3 regions of the Kribbella sp. WER1 genome follow, and region 1 is predicted to be linked to each of the others. Evidence: riboswitches for the same ligand, from Rfam matches in the RefSeq annotation. Region 1 holds a riboswitch; each other region holds the start of a gene.
What was found. Region 1 has a riboswitch for cobalamin ahead of ACXJJ3_RS11490 (CbtB domain-containing protein). Riboswitches for the same ligand answer to the same signal wherever they lie in the genome.
Positions count from the first base shown of each region.

Region 1 (2,252 bases):
GTGTTGCGTACGCCGAGGCAGCGGCCTCCAGCTCGGCGGTAGTTCGGTCCTGGACCAGCGCGGGCTCGTCGAGTTGCACCCACTCGGCTCCGGCGGCGCGCAGGTCCGCGAGGATCTCGGCGTACACCGGTAGGAGCTTGCCGAGCAGCGACAACGTGCCGGTCAGGCCTCCTGCGGGCTTGGACAGCAGGAGATAGGTGATCGGGCCGAGCAGGACGGGCCGCGCGGTGAGTCCCAGCGCGAGTGCTTCCCGCAGCTCGGCGACCTGTTTGCCGGAGTCGGCGGTGAACGTCGTGTCCGGGCCGAGCTCGGGGACCAGGTAGTGGTAGTTGGTGTCGAACCACTTGGTCAGTTCGAGCGGTGCCAGGTCCTGGCTGCCGCGGGCCATCGCGAAGTACCCGTCCAGCGGGTCGGCGGCGACGGCGTCGCGGTACCGCTCGGGGATCGCGCCGAGCATCACGGTGGTGTCGAGGACGTGGTCGTAGTACGAGAAGTCGCCGGTCGGCACCTCGTCGATCCCGTCGGCGGCCAGCTGGGCCCAGTTCGCGGCCCGCAGTTCGGCGGCGGTACGGCGCAGTCCGTCGGCGTCGACGGCGCCCTTCCAGTAGCCCTCGACGGCCTTCTTCAGTTCACGATTCCCGCCTTGGCGCGGGTACCCGTACACGGTGGAACGTGCAGTCATGGGGAAACTCTCCTTCGCGAGTCCGTCCCGGTGTGAGTCCGCACACACAGGGGTGTGCGCGGGCAGTGGCAGGTCTTCGGACTCGCGGGCCCGTCCGGTCTGGTTCCCCGGACACCTACTGGTCGTCGCTTCCCAGGCATACCCGCCCAGTGCTCGATGACGACGGTCGTTCCCACTCACCGCTGCGGGGCAGTCCCGGATTCCCACCGGGTTCCCTCTTGCGACGGCCTGACTGGCGGCCAGGTCGAACCAGCTGCACTCGCCAGGGTAGTGCAGGTCGGCAGGGAACCCTGTACGCTCCGGGATGAGTGACGGCGCAAGGAAGCCGATGGGAATTCGGCACGGTCGCGCCACTGTGAGCCGGACAGGTCCGGTAAGTCAGATACTTCGCCGTCACGACGCTCCACCGGTAGCGGGACGCACGATCCCCTGAAGGAGGCTCCACGTGAGTAATCTGCCTGCACCCTCGACCGCGTCGACCCCGGTCGTCCTCCCGGTCTCGAAGGCCGTTCTCTGGCTGGTCGGTACGGCGTTCCTGGCATTCCTGGTGTACTACTTCATCGGCGTCGACCAGGGCGCGTACTCGGTCTTCGGCAAGGACACGCACATCCACGAGTTCGTGCACGACGCACGGCACTTCCTCGGCTTCCCCTGCCACTGAGCTCGCTGAACTGATGGAGCACAAACTGATCCTCCGCGGCCTGCTGGCCGGCGGAGCGGGCGGCCTGGCCGCGTTCGTCTTCGCGCGGATCTTCGCCGAGCCGCAGATCCAGGCCGCGATCGACTACGAGACCGGCCGCGACGCCGCGCAGGACGCCCTCGACAAGGCGGCCGGACTGCCCATCGAAGCAGCCGGACCGGACATCTTCAGCCGCACCTTGCAGGCGAACCTCGGGATCGGCGCCGGGCTCGTGCTGTTCGGCGTCGCGATGGGCGCGCTGTTCGCGGTCGCGTACACGATCTGTCTCGGCCGGGTCGGCAGGCTCCGCCCGCGGACGCTGGCGATGCTGGTCGCGGCCGGCGGCTTCCTCGGCTTCTACCTGGTGCCGTTTCTGAAGTACCCGGCGAACCCGCCGGCGATCGGCCACGAGGCCACGATCCACGACCGCGGCAACCTGTACCTGGTGATGGTGGTCTGCTCGGTGCTGTTCCTGCTCGGAGCCGTTGCCCTGGGCAAGCGCCTGCAGCCGCGCCTCGGCAACTGGAACGCCACCCTCGTCGCGCTCGCGGCGTACGTCGTGCTGATCGGTGTCGTGATGGCCCTCCTGCCGTCGCTCGGGCATCTCGCCGCGAACGTGCAGGAGTACGGGCGGCACGCGACCGAGACCCCGCGGCCGCTGACCGACGACAAGGGCACCATCGTCTACCCGGGCTTCGACGCGGACCTGCTGTCCGCGTTCCGGCTGTACTCCGTCGGGGCGCAGGTCCTGCTCTGGGGCGTGATCGGCCTGGTGTTCGGCCCGCTCGCGGACCGGCTGCTCCGCACCCCCGCACCGGTCGCGAGCACGGCGTGACGCTGTTCGCGGAGCTGGGGCCGTTCTTCGGTGTCGAGCAGCACACGGGCTCGGCG
Region 1 is NZ_CM135186.1:2,340,171-2,342,422, reverse strand. Features, by position in the region: gene metE (5-methyltetrahydropteroyltriglutamate--homocysteine S-methyltransferase) at 1-682, opposite strand, end outside; cobalamin riboswitch at 733-952, opposite strand; adenosylcobalamin (AdoCbl) riboswitch at 991-1,079, shown strand; gene ACXJJ3_RS11490 (CbtB domain-containing protein) at 1,128-1,343, shown strand; gene ACXJJ3_RS11485 (CbtA family protein) at 1,357-2,196, shown strand; gene ACXJJ3_RS11480 ((2Fe-2S)-binding protein) at 2,193-2,252, shown strand, end outside.

Region 2 (2,252 bases), 1.6 Mb from region 1:
ACACCCCGATCGCCGCGACGACCGCCACCGCGGCGCCGGCGTTCACGCCGAGGATGCCGGGGTCGGCCAGCGGGTTCCGGGTGACGGCCTGCATCACCGCGCCGGACAGCCCGAGCGCGGCGCCGACCAGCAGCCCCGCGACGGTCCGCGGCATCCGCAGGTACCGGACGACGCGGTCGCTGTCGCTGCCGCTGAAGTCCGCGAGCGCCCGGTACACCTCGCCCGGCCCGATCCAGTGCTCGCCGACGCACAGCGACAGCACCACGACGGCCGCCAGGACGACGAGCAGGCCGGCGGCCCGCTTCACTTGACCAGGGCGTGTCTGGTGATTCCGCGCCGTAGCGAGGAGGTGCCGTGCCGGGTGCCCCGCAGTAGGCGGGGAATCACCAGACACGCCCCGGGTCGGGATGCAGGATGTGGCCGAGGTTCTCGGTCGTGTACGCGCCGCGGACGCCGGCCGAGTGGTTCGCGAACAGCCACGGTACGACGTGCTTCGCGCGCACTGCCTTCAGGTTCGCGAACGCCGGATCGACGAGGATCTTCCGGACGTCCGGCTGCGATGCCGCGGGGGTCAGCCCGGCGTCGCAGCACCCGCTGATCAGCACGTAGTCCGGGTCACGCTTGATGAACTCCTCGACGCTGATCTTCACGTTCCGCTTCGAGGTCAGGTCGGCGAACGCGTTCACGCCACCCGCCTGCCGGATCAGGACCGTACCGAAGTCCGGGCCGCCGGACACCGTCATCCCGCCGCCCTCGAGACCCGGGCGGATGATCGCCACCGTCGGGCGCGGCGCGTCCTTCACGGCGCCCTCGACGGCCGCGATCCGCTTCTTCTGGTCGGCGATCACCTGCTCCGCACGGTCCTGGACGCCGAACAGCCGGCCGAGGTCGCGCAGGTCGGCGTACACGTTGTCCATCGAGACCGTCGACGGGTCGATCGCCTCGTCGCCCTTGCCGTCCGCGGTCGGGCAGAGCGGGCTGAAGATCCACGTCTGCACGCCGAGCTCGGCCAGACCCTTCCGGCTGCCGAAGCTCCCGTCGCTGCCGGCCGCGCTGAACACGTCGTTGAACCCGGACAGCACGAAGTCCGGGTTCAGGCTGAGCAGCTCCTCGCGGCTCGGCAGGTTCTTGAAGTACTTCGCCTTCGACTGCGCGGCGGTGTACTCCGGCAGCACCTGGGAGTCCAGGTACGCGGTCCCGACCAGGCGGTCCGAGATGCCGAGCGCGTGCGCCATCTCGATGGCCGGCTGGTACGCCGCGAACACCCGCTTGGGCGGGCCGTCGACGGACACGTCGATCCCGCAGTTCTGCACCGTGGTGGCGGCCGCGGGCTTCTCCGCGGCGGACGGCGCGCAGCCGGCCAGCACACTCAGCGACAGGGCAACAGCAAGCACACGTACGACGGCCATGGGCGGACCGCTCCTCCAGCACCTCGTGGACGGGTCAGCGCCGTGGCCGGTCTCCTGGCTGACGGGTACCGCGTCCACCAGCCTGACCTTCCCAGCCGCTCACACGACCAGTGGTCCCCCTCACGGAGTACGACAGGTGCACATCCCGATCACAGTGGCGAGGGCCGCGCCGGTACTTCACCGGCTTCCCGAACACCACGGCGCGGCCACCCTAACACCCGGCCTCAGTGGGTATAGAGCGACGAAAGCGCGAGCGCGAACTGGGTCATCAGGTCCGGGTTGACCGCGCGGGCCGGCAGCGGGACCAGGTCGACGAGCTTGTTGTCGCCGACCCGGATCGTGGTCCGGCCGGTCGCGGTGTCGATGTACCCCTCGTCGCCGAGCGGGATCGACTGCGAGGTGGCGGCGTTGCGGAGCGGCGCCATCAACGCCTTCGCGTCCGGCTCCCGGCGGACCGACGAGTACAGCACGCTGGTCGCGGTGATCCAGCCGCACACCGGGTCGCCGACCAGGGTCTCCCCGTCGCGGCGGGCCGTCGCCGCGACACCCATCACCTTCTCGGCCGCGTCCGATCCGCGGTCGCACTCCGGCCGGGTGATCTCCAGCGCCGGCACCGACAGCCCCGGCGCCTGCCGGGCGACCTCCTGGCCGATCACGACGTACTTCGCGAGCGTGGCCTGCGGGCCGGTGATCTTGTAGAGCCGGTGGTCGAGCAGGAACACCACGAACTGGCTCGTGCCGTACCCGCCCTCGCCGAGGTTCGCGGCCACGGCCGGCTCGCGCCCGTGCGCGGCGTACGCCTTCCGGGCCGCCGCCAGCGTCGCCGCCGTCGCCTGCAGCACC
Region 2 is NZ_CM135186.1:3,981,682-3,983,933, forward strand. Features, by position in the region: gene ACXJJ3_RS19150 (FecCD family ABC transporter permease) at 1-307, opposite strand, end outside; gene ACXJJ3_RS19155 (ABC transporter substrate-binding protein) at 384-1,409, opposite strand; cobalamin riboswitch at 1,437-1,624, opposite strand; gene ACXJJ3_RS19160 (hypothetical protein) at 1,634-2,252, opposite strand, start outside.
Region 2: it holds a riboswitch for cobalamin, as region 1 does, so the genes downstream of both, ACXJJ3_RS19155 (ABC transporter substrate-binding protein) here and ACXJJ3_RS11490 (CbtB domain-containing protein) in region 1, are expected to answer to the same signal.

Region 3 (2,252 bases), 3.6 Mb from region 1:
CCGCCCCGCTGCGGGCGGGCTCCGCGGCCGAGCTGCTGATCGAGGCGCTTCCGGCCGCGCCGGTGCTGACCCTCGCGGCCGCGGCGCGGCTCATCGAGCGCTCCCAGCAGGCCGCAAACCAGGGGCTCACCCGCCTGGTCGAGGCAGGGGTACTGCGGGAGCTCACGGACGGCCGACGCAACCGGGTCTACGAGGCGCCGGAGCTGATCGACGCGTTCACGTTGCTGGAACGCCGGTTCGCGAGCCCGGCCGCGGACACCCGGATCGAACCGCCTAGCAGACCCGTTCCGGCGAGGCCAGAACCGACACACTAGCGGTTTGACTTTCCCTCCGAGGTCGAGCAAGAATTCGAACACATGTTCGATCGTACCGGGGAGAGTTGAGATGGCGGCGTTCGACTGGGACATCCTGCACCGGCCGTCGGCGATGGCAATGGTGCGCGGCCAGCTGGGGTTCAGCTGGATGGTGCTGTCCGGACGCCTCGCCCAACTGACCGACGAGCAGTACTTCTGGAGACCGAGCAGCGAGGCGCTCACCGTGGTCCGCCGGCACTACGCCGGGCGGTACCGGCCACTTGGCTCCGGCGAATGGGTGGCCCAGTGGCCGGACGAGCCGGACCATCGCGGCCCGCGGACGATCGCCTGGCTGATCGCGCATCTGACCGAGACGTTCTTCGAGCGTTGGGAGTGGACGTTCGGGGCGAGCCGGCAGGGCCGCGCGGACATCACGCTGCACGGCAACGCGCAGGACGCCGTCGCCTGGCTGACGTACTGGGTGGAGGCCTGGCAGGAGGCGATCGCCGACCTGGACGAGAGCGAGGCGATGACCGTCGGCCTCAGCCAGGCGAACGAGTTGGACGCCGCCGAACCGTTCGGGCACGTCGTCCTGCGGCTGAACCGGGAGCTCATCCATCACGGCTCGGAGATCATGACGCTCCAGGACCTGTACGCGGTCGCGGCGTGAGGACACAAGATGTGCGACACGCGGCGCGGCGCTCCCACAAGATCTAGTTCAATCCCTCTAACATCACTACTGCTGGTGGTTCAGGGTGGCCAACGCCACAACATGTGGGTGACTCTGAGGCAACAGGGGAATCCGGTGCGAGTCCGGAACTGCCCCGCAACGGTGAGCGGACACGTCCTCCAGGCGTGCCGGCGAGTCCGGATACCTGCCACCGGTGCGTGTACCGCCGGTGCACGCGGTCCGAGACCTCGCGGGTGGGTCGCAGGGCGTGACGGCAGAGTTCCCGGCCGGTGTTGCCGGTCCCGTCGTGCGCCTGCTCGCGTGGCACCGGGTCTTCGAACTCTTCTGGAGCGCACACCAGTGACCATTGCTTCTTCTTCACCTGTGGAGACGGGCGCGGCTGTCGAGCTGACCGTCATCCGCCGGGACGGCAGCAGTACTCCGTTCGACGTCACCAAGATCTCCGTCGCGGTATCGAAGGCGTTCCTCGCCGTCGAGGGCGCCGACGCCGGCACCACCCATCGGGTCCGTGACCTGGTGGCCGACCTGACCGGCCGGGTCGTGGGCGCCCTGACCAGCCGCGGCGACGCCGGCCGCAGCGTGCAGGTCGAGGACATCCAGGACCAGGTCGAGCTGGCGCTGATGCGCGCCGGTGAGCACCAGGTCGCCCGCGCCTACGTGCTGTACCGCGAGGAGCGGACCAAGGCCCGCACACCCGCCGACCCGTCCGGCGTCACCGACCGGCCCGCGCTGACCGTCCGCGCGGCCGACGGCAGCCGGTCCCCACTGGACGTCGACCGGCTCCGCATCGTGGTCGCCGAGGCCGCCGCCGGTCTGGACTCCGTCGACCCCGAGCTGATCCTGGACGAGGCGTTCGGCGCCTGCTACGACGGCATCGCGCAGCACGAGGTCGAGCTCGCGCTGGTGATGGCCGCCCGGTCGTACGTCGAGACCGAGCCGCAGTACAGCTTCGCCGCGTCCCGGCTGCTGCTGGACCAGATCCGCCGCGAGGCGCTCGGCCGGGTGCACGGCGAGCCCCGGCAGGCCAGCCAGGCCGACATGCGGGAGGCGTACAAGACCTACTTCGCGCGCTACATCGCGGTCGGCGTCGAGGCCGGGCAGCTCGACCCCGAGCTGGCCACCTTCGACCTCGACCGGCTGGCCGCCGCGATCGACCCCGAGGCCGACCTGAACTTCACGTTCCTCGCCCTGCAGACGCTGTACGACCGCTACCTGCTGCACATCGACAAGGTGCGCTACGAGCTGCCACAGGCGTTCTTCCTGCGGGT
Region 3 is NZ_CM135186.1:7,350,312-7,352,563, reverse strand. Features, by position in the region: gene ACXJJ3_RS35925 (Fic family protein) at 1-314, shown strand, start outside; gene ACXJJ3_RS35920 (DinB family protein) at 385-963, shown strand; cobalamin riboswitch at 1,023-1,190, shown strand; gene ACXJJ3_RS35915 (ribonucleoside-diphosphate reductase subunit alpha) at 1,348-2,252, shown strand, end outside.
Region 3: it holds a riboswitch for cobalamin, as region 1 does, so the genes downstream of both, ACXJJ3_RS35915 (ribonucleoside-diphosphate reductase subunit alpha) here and ACXJJ3_RS11490 (CbtB domain-containing protein) in region 1, are expected to answer to the same signal.